Regions from separate parts of the Peribacillus sp. S4 genome, predicted to be linked through region 3. Evidence: predicted binding sites of a transcription regulator. Region 3 holds the regulator's gene; each other region holds the start of a gene.

Region 1 (4,293 bases), 260 kb from region 3:
CTAGAGAACGTGCATCCCATGGATCGTTTGAGATATTTCTTGATGCATAACGAGTACTCCAATAGATATTGTACACAATAAGTGCAAAACCTATTGCTAAACCAATCGCTCCAACGAAAGAGAGCATATTCAATGGACCATATCCCGTTGATTCAGAGTACGTATACATACGACGTGCCTGCCCATCTAAACCAGTGATGAACATCGGGAAGAATGTTACATTAAAGCCGACTATAATGAACCAGAACGACCACTTTCCAATTTTTTCGCTCAACATGAAACCGAACATTTTTGGCCACCAGTACGTGAAACCGGCAAGTACGGCAAATACAGTACCAGGGATTAAAACGTAATGGAAGTGAGCTACTAAGAACATTGTATTATGGTATTGGTAGTCAGCACTTGCCATGGCAAGCATAACCCCTGTTACCCCACCGAGCGTGAAAATCGGAATGAAAGCTAAAGAGTATAGCATTGGAACGGTAAACACGATTTTACCTTTCCAAAGTGTGAACAACCAGTTGAAGATCTTAACACCAGTCGGCACGGCAATTGCCATCGTGGTAATCGAGAAAATTCCGTTAACCATTGCACCGTGGCCCATTGTATAGAAATGGTGAGCCCATACAATGAAAGATAGTGTAGAAATTGCTACCATGGAGATAACCATCGAATTATACCCGTACAGGTTACGACGTGCAAATGTCGAAATGATTTCACTGTAAATACCGAAAGCTGGAAGAATAACTATATAAACTTCAGGATGTCCCCAAACCCAGAACAAGTTTGCCCAAAGCATATCGCTACCGCCATTGGCCATCGTAAAGAATTGAGTTCCGAATAGACGATCCATTGTCATCAACGCAAGTGCCACTGTCAATACAGGGAAAGCGAAAACGATAATGAAGTTTGTAATCAAGATAGACCATGTGAACATTGGCATTTTCATTAAGTTCAGGCCAGGTGCTCTCATTTTCAAGATGGTTACGATAAAGTTGATACCAGTCATTAATGTACCAATACCTGCGATTTGAAGTGAAATCGCGTAATAGTTCGAACCGACTGATTCACTGAAATCGTTACTTGCCAGCGGGAAGTAAGATGTCCAACCTGCATCAGGAGAACCACCGACTACGAAAGAAATGTTAAATAGCATTGCCCCCATGAAGAATAACCAGAAGCTTACTGCGTTCAGACGTGGGAATGCTACGTCACGCGCTCCAATTTGTAATGGTGTAACAATGTTCATTAACCCAATGATAAATGGCATAGCCATGAACAGGATCATGACGACCCCGTGTGTTGTAAATACCTCATTATAATGCTGTCCATCCAAAAGACCGTTATCTGGAATAGCCGTTTGAGCACGCATCATAAGAGCATCGACGCCACCGCGGAAAAGCATAAGCAGCGCTGCCAAGATGTACATGATACCAATACGTTTATGGTCAACCGTTGTTAACCATTCACGCCATAAGTAACCCCATTTTTTAAAATAGGTAATTCCGGCAACAACCGCAATCATGGTTAAACCAATGGCAACCATGGATGCATAAATCGCAGGACTTGGATGAGGTACGGCAAATCGATCAAAGTAATCCATACTTTTGTGACTCCTTTCAGGAAAATATTCCTTATCTTGTAAACCTAGTTGTTTTATCGAACGAAATTAATTCTTAGTGATTCATGTTGCTGTGTTCTGAATGTTCCTCGTGTGAATCCTTGGAATCATGTTCTTCAGTATCAGAAGATCCGTGGTCATGACCAGCATTTTCCCCTTCAGGAGCTGGTGAAAACTCTAAGTGAGTTCCAGTGTATGTGGATTGTCCCACATGACCAGGTTTTAATAATTCATTGAATTTTTCCTCAGTAATCGGTTTAGCAGTAGCTTTAATTTCATCTACCCACTTATCGTAATCTTTTGCTGACAATGCATTAACGTTGAACGTTTGCTGAGCAAAACCTGAACCACTGAAGTTTGAATTTCGACCCATATACTCACCTGGTACATCAGCTGCTAAGTGCAACGTATTAACCATGTCCGACATCGCGTATTTTTGTCCTCCAAGTTGCGGAATCCAGAAACTTGAGATTGGACCGAATGAGTAAAGTTTAAATTCGATTGGTCGGTTAGTCGGTATAAACAGATAGTTGACCGTTTCGATATCTTCTTCCGGATAACTAAAATGCCACTTCCAGTTGGAAGATGAAGCGTAAATAACTAAAGGTTCTTGATCTCCGTATCCTTTAGGTGTTGCCTCAACTTCATTTGTTGTTTTAACAGTAACAACGGATAGGAAAGCGACGATTATAATTGGGATCGCAACCCAAATTATTTCAAGAACCTTACTTCCTTCAATATGAGGCGGTTCATAATCATCACGTTGTTTGGAAGCACGATATTTCATTATCATGAAGATATACAGTACCATAACGACAAGGACGACAAAGGCCATTGTCCATATCGAAATCATAATAACATCTGCTTGTGTTGCAGCTACTGGCCCTTTAGGGTCCAAGACCATTAATGGGTTATCGCAACCGGTTAGCACAGTGGCAATAGTAAAAAGTATAGTTAATAGAGCCCATTTTATTTTCATAGTACTACCCCTTTCTTACATAATAAAATTCCAATTGGTAATTATTCGGACAAAGTGTTACCATGTTCACAAACCCCGACATACCAATATTAATCCCAAGTCTAAAAAAAGACAATACAAAGTGACATCTGTCACATAAAGTTCAATAAAGAGCAGTAAGAAGATGGTAAATGAACGGAAATGTTCGAAAATCTTCAGCAAATGAAATATAATAATTGTTTAATAACATACCTATGGAATTCACTTATCATTACAGGATTGCATATATTACCGGTCCACTATCCATTTATTATTACTCTAATATAATGAAATGAAAATTTCACATTATATTCTCCGTGTTTATTGCCTCAACCTCCCTCAAGAATATGAATGATATTACCTATCCTGTCAAGTAGGTATTTATCGTTGGAAAACATGATTTAAAACGGATTTTTTACACTCGGCCAAGGAAGTTGGTAAATGGTAGCCGCATTGGATATGATGTTGAATCCATGCTTCCAAACTCTATTGATCCAACACTGGTCAATATTATATGTATATAAGGAAACAACGAGTGGGTAAATTGGGCTCTTTCTCCTTGCAATACTTATTGCCCTTTCAGTATTCCTAACGAGCCGTTTACCAGTAGTCATAAGTGAAATAATTCAGGGGTCGGCCAAACTTATTGCAACTAGTGATGTTTATCGGTCAGCAGGACAGGTCTGAATTACAGAAAAGGACATTTGGTTGTTCAATAAACTCCGCCTTTGTAACCCACACTTCCTCATTGAATGAAACTTCAAGTAAAAATGCAAAAAAAACCACAAAAAAAGGACTTTTAAAAAATGTCCTTTTCTCGTGGATATAGTTCAAAGTTTAAAGTTAGAACTTCCTGCGTTCGGGCAGTTCGGTTTGGATATCCGAGCACATCGTGTGTATTCCATTAAATGAAAGGGTTGGTCATATTTTTGATACATAACGAGTGCAGTATATTGTATTGAATTAAAAAGTAGCCAACTGATAATTAATCCAAGTCCTCCACATAATGAAAGCGCATTCAATCATTCGGATCACTTTGACTCAAATTCTTTAGACAGGCGTTCATCCATGTTAGTAAATCTGATGATAGAATGCTCATTATACTATATTCCTCGTTTTAGTTACTGAATTCTGTACTTCTTTTTGTTTGAGTGTTAGCCTTTGACTTCATTTTTATGATTTTAGTCGTTTCCGGTACAATTCTTTCACCTTTATGTGTTTTCATTACCATTTCTTCTGTTAGGACAAAAAATATACCAACTAAAAAAATTGCAGCTGCGCTTAGTGTGATGGCGATTCCAACGGAGGTAAATATATAATCTTTATTGTAATCGCTTACAATGAAACTTAAAGCAAAAATAATAATTCCGATTACACAACCTGTGCCCGATACCCATTTCACTGCATCTAACATCTTCTGATTAGCTTCCATAATTTCATCCCCTTTCTTTCTATTTTATGACATTTCACAAATTTGTCAAATCTTTTCTATATTTTAACATATTCACAATGGAAACCTTGACAAGTAGAACACGCTACTACTAGCTTTTAGGTATTAAAGACTATATGAAGAATCTAAAAAACAGTGCAAATACACTATCTATTTTTCCGATATTAACCTTGTGTTTACTATTAAAAACTTCTAAATAAAAGGCCCCTGATGAATGATCAGGGG
Region 2 (4,293 bases), 1.9 Mb from region 3:
ATCGGTGCTGGCGATAATCATGCCAGCATGATCAATAATGATGATCTCCTCATCAATCAGTTTTCGAACCTCATGCACCAATTTTCCTGCAACAGCTGCCAATTGCATGATATGTCCTCCTTTTTTGAATGGACTTGAAAATATTTCGAGGCTCCCCGATGAAAAGGGAGCCTCATTCTACTTATGGAATCATCCAGGAAAGGACGCCATTTTGCAAGAAGGTAATCACACAAACAAGCAGCAATAAAAATAAGCTATGTTTAAGCGTGAATCTCAATAATTCCGATTCCCTGCCCGCTAATCCTACGGCAGCACAAGCTATCGCTATCGATTGGGGGGAAATCATCTTTCCGGTGACCCCTCCAGAAGAGTTCGCCGCCAGAGCCAGAACCGGTTCCATCCCCACTTTAAGCGCAGTCACTTTCTGCAGACTGCCAAATAAGAGGTTGGCTGATGTATCCGATCCGGTAATGAACACACCTAGCCAGCCGAGAACAGGTGCGAAGAACGGAAATAAATCACCCGATTTTGCCAGGGTCATCCCTAATGTTGTCGACATGCCTGAAGCATTCGTCACATAAGCAAAAGCAACCACGGTAGAAATCATCAAGATTGGTTTGGCCAACTCTTTCATCGCTTCAACAAGGGTGCCATAAAAGTCTTTTGAAGACATGTGTGCGATGAACTTCGTTACGATGGCAGCAAGTAAAATGGCCGTCCCGGCTGCTCCGAGCAGTTCTATTTTATAGAAAGCCGCAATCGGCAATCCATTACTTCCGATTATCTCATTATGCAGACCTGGAACTTCGATTTGGAAGGTTAATAGTTTCCCGATTTCATTGATTCCGCCAAGCAGCACATTGTTGCCTTCATAATGTCCGGATAGTGCCGGCTTTATTGGGTTCATCCCCCATATTGTGATGAAAAGCGTTAACAGAAGGAATGGTGACCAAGCATGGAATATCTGCCATTTCGTGTATTTTGTTTCCGCTTCGGCTGTATATAATGGTTCGACAGCAGCTGCCGTTTCCTCTGATGCAAATCGAAAGATCGTCTTAGGTTTCCAGAATTTAAGGAAAATTGCCAATGCAAACAGTGACACTAACGCGGATAGGATGTCGGGTAATTCGGGCCCAAGAAAATTCGAACTTAAGTATTGTGTGATGGCAAAGGAAATTCCGGAAACCAAAATTGCCGGCAAAACCTCAAGCGACCTTTTCCACCCAGTCATGATTAAAATGAGATAAAGCGGAATGAAAGCAGAAAGGAATGGCAATTGGCGGCCGACCATTTTGGAAATCTCCATGGCGGCTATGCCAGTAGGGCCTTCCATGGCGATGATCGGTATTCCAACGGCCCCGAACGCTACCGGAGCGGTATTCGCGATCAAACAAATCCCGGCTGCATATAGCGGATTAAAGCCGAGACCGACTAAAAGCGCGGCTGAAATGGCGACCGGTGCTCCAAATCCCGCAGCACCTTCTAAAAAGGCCCCGAAAGAAAATGCCACCAATAATGCCTGGAGGCGCCGGTCTTCCGTAAGCGAAAGCACAGAAGAACGAATGATATTGAATTGCCCGCTTTTAACAGTCATCTTGTACAAAAATACGGAAGTGATGATTATCCATCCGATTGGGAGCAGCCCATATACGCCTCCTTGTGAAGCGGACATCACTGCTTTTCCTGCAGGCATCCCATATATCAATACAGCCACTGCAAGAGCTACAAGCAACGTCGTTATACCTGCCATGTAACCTTTCATGCGTTTGATGGTAAGCGCCCAGAAAAAGTAAAGAATTGGAATGAGTGCGGCAAGAGATGATAAAACTAAATTATCGGTGATCGGCGTAAAGTTTTGTGTCCATGTCATTCATTTCGACTCCTTTTACTATTGATTTTTTAAAAAATTCAGAAATCAAACGCTAATTGAAACCCCTTACATATTCAAATATTCAAAGTCATCTGATGACTTGATGAGTACTCATTTAAATTAAATGATTGAAAATATAAAAGCAAGATTTTTTTTATTTTTTGTTGATTTTTTAACTCTTCTGGAAGTGTCAAAGATCATTTGTGTTATATAATATTAACTAGAGAAACTCATAGAAAATAGAGGTGCTACTACTTGGTATATAAAAAAATAAAGCCGAAAAAAATTTATGAAGAAGTCAGCGATGAACTTTATGAAATGATTCGGTCAGGCAGCCTGAAACCAGGTGAACAATTGGATTCCATTCAGCAGCTTGCGGAAAATTTCCAAGTCGGGCGCCCGGCCATCCGCGAAGCATTAAGTGCATTGAGTTCAATGGGTCTTATTGAAATAAAACAAGGTGAAGGAACATTCGTCAAAACCTTCGACCCCGCCATCATGAACCACCCCTTGTCTGCCGCCCTTTTGATGGATCAAGACAATATCAAGCATTTACTGGAAGTCCGGAAAATCCTTGAGTCCGGTACGGCGGAAGTGGCAGCGAAGAAGAGAACGGAAGAAAACCTTATCGAACTCAAGGACATGCTTTTTAATATGGAAAAGGTCTCGGATGATGAAGAACTTAGTGATAAAGCGGATATCTCCTTCCATGTTGCCGTGGCAAATGCATCACAAAATGAGCTGCTGATTACATTGATGAATCATGTTTCAGAATTAATGACGGAAAAGATGCGTGATATCCGTCGGGCTGCGCTTTATTCCGAAGAGATGACACTCAAGCAGCTTTACCAGCAGCATGTCAGGATATATGATGCAATCGTGGCACAGGATGAGGACGGAGCCCGCAGTGCCATGCTGTTTCATCTTCAAAGCGTCGAGGAATCGCTGGACCGGGTCATCCAAAAAAATCAGCAAAAGAATCATTGACATTCCTTTAAATTTCAAAAATACCCTATACAAAAAAGGATTAAATTGATATATTATTTTGAAAACGATTACTTCATTTAAAAAATCTTGGAAATTGGTATCTTCTCTTAGCCATTTCCTTTTTCTATTTTCTAGTCATCAGATGACCTGTTAACCTATTTTGAAAAAGGAGGAATTCAGATTGAAAGTTACTCTCTTTGCAACATGTTTAGTGGATTTGTTTCAATCCAATGTCGGCAAAGCGACAGTGGAGCTACTCGAGAGATTAGGCTGTGAGATCGATTTCCCGGAGTCCCAGATATGCTGCGGACAGCCGGCATATAATAGCGGGTATACGAAGGAATCGAAGGAAGCCATGAAAAAGATGATTAAAACGTTCGCGGATGCTGAATACGTCGTAACCCCTTCCGGTTCCTGTGCAGCGATGTTCAAGGAATATCCGGTACTTTTCAAAGGTGATGCCGTATGGGAAAAGAAAGCGGCATCATTAGCGGCTAAAACATATGAATTGTCCCAATTCATCGTGGATGTCTTAAAAGTGACCGACGTCGGGGCTACCCTCAAGGGAAAGGCCACTTATCATACTTCATGCCATATGACACGGCTGCTTAAGGTGAAGGAAGCACCTGCCATTTTATTAAGCCATGTCAGGGGGCTGGAAATGACACCACTTCCGGATGCCCAAAACTGCTGCGGGTTCGGGGGGACCTTTTCGGTTAAGATGGGTGACATTTCCGGACAAATGGTCGAGGAGAAGGTATGCAATATTGAAGAAACCGGTGCCGACTTTTTAATCGGCGGGGATGCAGGATGTTTGATGAATATCGGCGGACGGATCCAAAGGAAGGGGCAACCGGTGAAGGTCCTTCACATTGCGGAAGTCCTGAATAGCATTTAAAGAAAGCGAGGAGGGAAAAACTTATGGCTATGAAAACCAGCTCTGCCAAATTTAAAGACCGGGTGGATGAAGGAATACATAATGACTTTATGCGATTGGCCGTATCCAGTGCCCAAGAACGATTACACGGACGGCGGCTGACTGCCGTTGATGAATTGGGAAGCTGGGAGGATTGGCGTTCCCTTGGGGAAGAAATTCGGCAGCATGTGCTCAGTAACCTTGATTTCTATTTGCACCAGCTTGCCGAAAACGTTTCGAAAAGGGGCGGTCATGTCTTCTTCGCTGAAACCGCTGAACAAGCAAGCGGCTACATTAAGGATGTCATTGTAAAAAAGAATGCCAAAAAGGTCGTTAAATCCAAATCGATGGTTACGGAAGAGATCAATTTGAATGCAACTCTTGAGGCAGTTGGCCTCGATGTCGTTGAAACGGACCTTGGAGAATACATTTTACAAGTGGATGATCATGATCCCCCTTCCCATATCGTCGCACCTGCGCTCCATAAAAATAAAGAACAGATCAGGGATGTTTTTAAAGA
Region 3 (4,293 bases):
CGATTGATTCTTTGTTTTCAACAGGTTGGGAAATGGCTTTCAATTCTGCGATTGCAGTATTGACCGCTTTCTCGATTCCTTTACGGATACCCATTGGGTTCGCACCAGCTGTTACGTTTTTAAGACCTTCACGGATCATCGCTTGCGCAAGAACCGTTGCAGTAGTTGTACCGTCACCAGCTACGTCGTTTGTTTTGCTTGCTACTTCAGCAACCAATTTCGCACCCATGTTTTCGAATGCATCTTCCAATTCGATTTCTTTAGCGATCGTCACACCGTCATTTGTGATAAGCGGCGAACCGAATTTTTTCTCAAGAACCACGTTACGACCTTTTGGTCCAAGCGTTACTTTAACTGCATCTGCAAGTGCGTCCACACCGCGAAGCATGGAGCGGCGAGCTTCTTCACTAAATTTAATTTCTTTAGCCATTTATAAGTACCTCCCTAAAATTTAAGAAAATTTTCGTTCAGTTAAGTATGATGTATAATTAGCCGATTACAGCTAGAATGTCGCTTTCACGTAAAATTAAGTATTCAGTGTCTTCGTATTTAACTTCAGTACCTGCATATTTTGAGAAGATAATTAGATCGCCTTGGGCAACCTCTAAAGCAACACGTTCGCCATTTTCAAGGACACGGCCAGTACCAACTGCTACTACCTTACCTTCTTGTGGCTTTTCTTTAGCAGTATCAGGAAGAACAATACCGCTTGCAGTTTTTTCTTCAGTTTGAACTAGTTCAATAATAACGCGATCACCTAATGGTTTTAACAAGTGAAACAACCTCCTCATATTCTCTTGATAATTTGTTTCATGATTATTAGCACTCATCACCATCGAGTGCTAACACATTTATAATATTAAATAAACCGAGCCTTTTTTGCAAGTATCTTATTGAAAATTTTTTATTAATTTCTGATAAATTACGGGTAAACTACTTTAGCATAATGATTTCCTAAACTTAGTCATTGAAATGTCATGTTAGGGGTACCTTTAAGTGGTGTTCTGCCCCAATTTTTGATACCATTTTGTAGTATGCGTTTATAGATTGTCCCCATGTCAGTAACGTTCCAAGCGGATGGGTGACTATAAAAGGAGTTTTCATTTTTGAAAAAAGAATATTGGTTCGTCATCATCACTTATATTGCCATGCAATTATCCAGTATTGTCGGGGTACCCATTTTCATGCTGATCGGGTCTTATACCGGAATGCCGGCTGATGAACTCGAAGTGAAATCTGCAGCATACTGGATAGTTTTCAGTTTTCTCGCTGCTTTATTCTTGATTCTTTTTTTAATGAGAAAAGATATGAGGGAAAAGCTGGACACGAGAAACCAAACTTCCGTATCCATGTCCATATTATGGGCAATTGCAGGAGTATTCATGGCTCTTTTTGCGCAAAGCATTGCCGGAAGCATTGAACAAATGCTTGGGGTGGAGTCTGAATCTGAAAATACGCAGCAACTCATTTCACTCATTTACAAAGTCCCCATGGTCATTTTCGTCACTTCAGTAATTGGACCTATATTGGAAGAATTAATTTTCCGTAAAATCATTTTCGGATCACTTCATAAACGCTTTAACTTCTTTATTTCAGCTTTAATCAGCTCAGTTATTTTCGGCTTGGCGCATGGTGAATTTGAACATCTTCTTTTATATACGGCAATGGGCTTCACTTTTGCTTTCCTTTATGCGAAAACTGGCCGCATTCTCGTTTCCATGAGCGCTCATATTGCGATGAACACGCTTGTTATCATCCTTCAAGTGGTATATCGGGAGGATATTGAGAAGATGCTAGATACTGCACAGGCCTTCATCGGAGGTTTATTATGAAACGTCAATCACCATTATTCATGGGCATCATTTATGCAGGCTTAGGGGCTCTTTTTACCGCTATCGCAATTCAAACCGTCAATTCTTCTGGATGGGGACTCTTTGCCTACATACTTGTCCTTATTGCGACTCTTGATTTTGGATCGGGATTACGCATGATCATGCTGCACTTTAAAATTAAAGCCGCACAAAAAAATAAGAAAAAATAAAAAAACGCTGCATAAATGCAGCGTTTTTTCATTCCTCCAAAGCCGCTTCTTCCACTACCGGATAATGTTTCAGGAAGTAGATGAGCGACTGAAGTTCCACGGCCAGGTCAATGTGGTGGACCCTTATGGATGGCGGCACGGTCAGCCGTGCAGGTGTGAAATTCAATATTCCTTTTATGTCAGCTTTGACTAGACGATCGGTTATCGTCTGGGCTACCTGTGCAGGCACTGTCAATATCGCTGCAGTAATATTATTTTCCTGCAATAGTGTATCGATTTGATCCATATGGTAGATGGGCACATCAGCTATTCGCTTGCCGACCTTTTCTTCAGATACTTCGAAAGCCATTTCAATTTTTGTATTATTATTTTTCATGAAATTGTAATTTAAAAAAGCGGTTCCTAAATTTCCCACTCCGATTAAAGCGACTTTGGTCAATTCATCTTGATCAAGTGTTTTTCTGAAGAAGGATAATAAATAATTGACATTGTAGCCGTAGCCTTTTTTCCCAAGCGCGCCAAAGTAGGAAAAATCACGGCGAATGGTAGCAGAATCCACTTTTACGGCTTCACTTAGCTCAGCCGAGGAAACTCTTTGTTTGCCTGAGGAATGTAAGTTCTTTAAAAATCGATAATACAATGGCAACCTTTTGGCTGTTGCCTGCGGTATCTTTGGGTCATGGTTCATTGTTCTTCCCCGCCTTCACACATGCTTTTCAACTTAATCTCTATCTGTTCGTTTTACTTGCCTTTTATAATCGCTACTAGACACTCCGCCTGTTTTCTCCACTAAGAATGTAGGCCCGATCACCATTCCCTTATCAATGGCCTTACACATGTCATAAACAGTCAAGGCAGTCACGGATGCAGCTGTTAACGCTTCCATTTCCACACCTGTACTCCCTTTTGTCTTAGCTTCCGTTTCAATCCTAAGCCTATATCCTTGTTCTTCTTTTTCCCAATCAAAGGCTATATTGACCCCTTGCAGAGCAATGGGATGGCACATCGGAATTATATTGGATGTATTTTTGCTGGCCATGATTCCTGCAACTTGTGCAACAGCCAGTACATCACCTTTTTTCATTTTATGGTTCGTGACCAATTCATATATTTCATCATTCAATAAAATGCTCGACTGAGCCACTGCCGTCCGGGTTGTTTCAGGCTTAGCACTCACATCGACCATTTTGGCCCTGCCCTGTTCATTAAAATGCGTTAAGTCTCCCATTTAAGTAACCCCTCCTAAATCATACACTATTATTCCACTTTATGTAATAGCTTTTCTTTCAGCTTGGAACCAAGCTGTTGCCGATAATAACTAAAATACGTTAAACTAACAGTAATCAATTGAGGTGAAATCTATGATTTTATTACAAATCAATCAACTATCGAAATATTATGGAGCTGAACTTATTTTATCAAATATGAAGCTCGAAGTTCAAAATAAAGATCGAATTGCCCTTGTCGGCCGAAATGGCGCCGGCAAATCCACTCTCCTAAAAATCATTGCCGGGCAGCTTTCCCATGATGGCGGTGAAATAATCAAACCAAAAGGCGTCACCATCGGCTATATGGCCCAGGATACTGGATTGGAATCCGCATTGACCATTTGGGATGAAATGCTTACTGTATTCACTGACCTTATAGAGCAGGAAAAGGAACTGCGTCGCCTTGAGGCTGATATGGCCAGACCTGACATCTTTGAAAACGAAACGGTTTACCAAAAAGTGCTGAATGAATACGACACTTTGATGGTGGCATTCAAAGAGAAGGGAGGTTATCAATATGAAGCGGATATCCGTTCCGTATTGCATGGTCTTCAGTTTGCCGACTTTGACTATTCTACCCCAATTTCCACTTTAAGCGGCGGGCAAAAAACAAGGCTTGCCTTAGGTAAGCTGCTTTTAAGGAAACCGGATATATTGATTCTGGATGAGCCGACGAACCATTTGGATATCGAAACCCTCTCTTGGCTTGAACAATATTTACAAGGCTACCAGGGAGCTGTCCTCATTGTTTCCCATGACCGCTATTTTTTAGATAAAGTAGTAAACCTGGTATATGAGATTTCCCGGAATAACATGAAAAAATACCATGGTAATTATAGTTCTTACCTAGAGGGAAAAGCGGAAGATTATGAGCGGGACATGAAACTGTTCGAGAAACAGCAAGGGGAAATCGAAAAGCTTCGCGATTTTGTCCAACGTAATATCACAAGGGCTTCCACAACGAAAAGAGCACAAAGCAGACGT

What was found. Region 3 encodes Rex, which represses fermentation and respiration genes when NADH is low (regulators of the CRP and FNR family bind a similar motif). Its sites were predicted from a motif close to TTGTGAAATATTTCACAA; they were not measured.
Region 1: a site for Rex is predicted at 2,720-2,737, ahead of qoxA (cytochrome aa3 quinol oxidase subunit II). Genes of this name have one in related genera too.
Region 2: a site for Rex is predicted at 1,897-1,914, ahead of ACJ9PY_RS19110 (lactate permease LctP family transporter). Genes of this name have one in related genera too.

The regions. Positions count from the first base shown of each region.
Region 1 covers NZ_CP175708.1:567,215-571,507, reverse strand. Annotated here, with positions in the region: gene qoxB (cytochrome aa3 quinol oxidase subunit I) at 1-1,603, opposite strand, end outside; gene qoxA (cytochrome aa3 quinol oxidase subunit II) at 1,677-2,600, opposite strand; gene ACJ9PY_RS02755 (hypothetical protein) at 3,736-4,050, opposite strand.
Region 2 covers NZ_CP175708.1:4,030,234-4,034,526, forward strand. Annotated here, with positions in the region: gene ACJ9PY_RS19105 (PucR family transcriptional regulator) at 1-108, opposite strand, end outside; gene ACJ9PY_RS19110 (lactate permease LctP family transporter) at 182-1,870, opposite strand; gene ACJ9PY_RS19115 (FadR/GntR family transcriptional regulator) at 2,126-2,857, shown strand; gene ACJ9PY_RS19120 ((Fe-S)-binding protein) at 3,039-3,755, shown strand; gene ACJ9PY_RS19125 (LutB/LldF family L-lactate oxidation iron-sulfur protein) at 3,779-4,293, shown strand, end outside.
Region 3 covers NZ_CP175708.1:305,992-310,284, reverse strand. Annotated here, with positions in the region: gene groL (chaperonin GroEL) at 1-430, opposite strand, end outside; gene groES (co-chaperone GroES) at 489-773, opposite strand; gene ACJ9PY_RS01650 (CPBP family intramembrane glutamic endopeptidase) at 1,107-1,832, shown strand; gene ACJ9PY_RS01645 (YdiK family protein) at 1,829-2,041, shown strand; gene ACJ9PY_RS01640 (redox-sensing transcriptional repressor Rex) at 2,070-2,729, opposite strand; gene moaC (cyclic pyranopterin monophosphate synthase MoaC) at 2,763-3,269, opposite strand; gene ACJ9PY_RS01630 (ATP-binding cassette domain-containing protein) at 3,403-4,293, shown strand, end outside.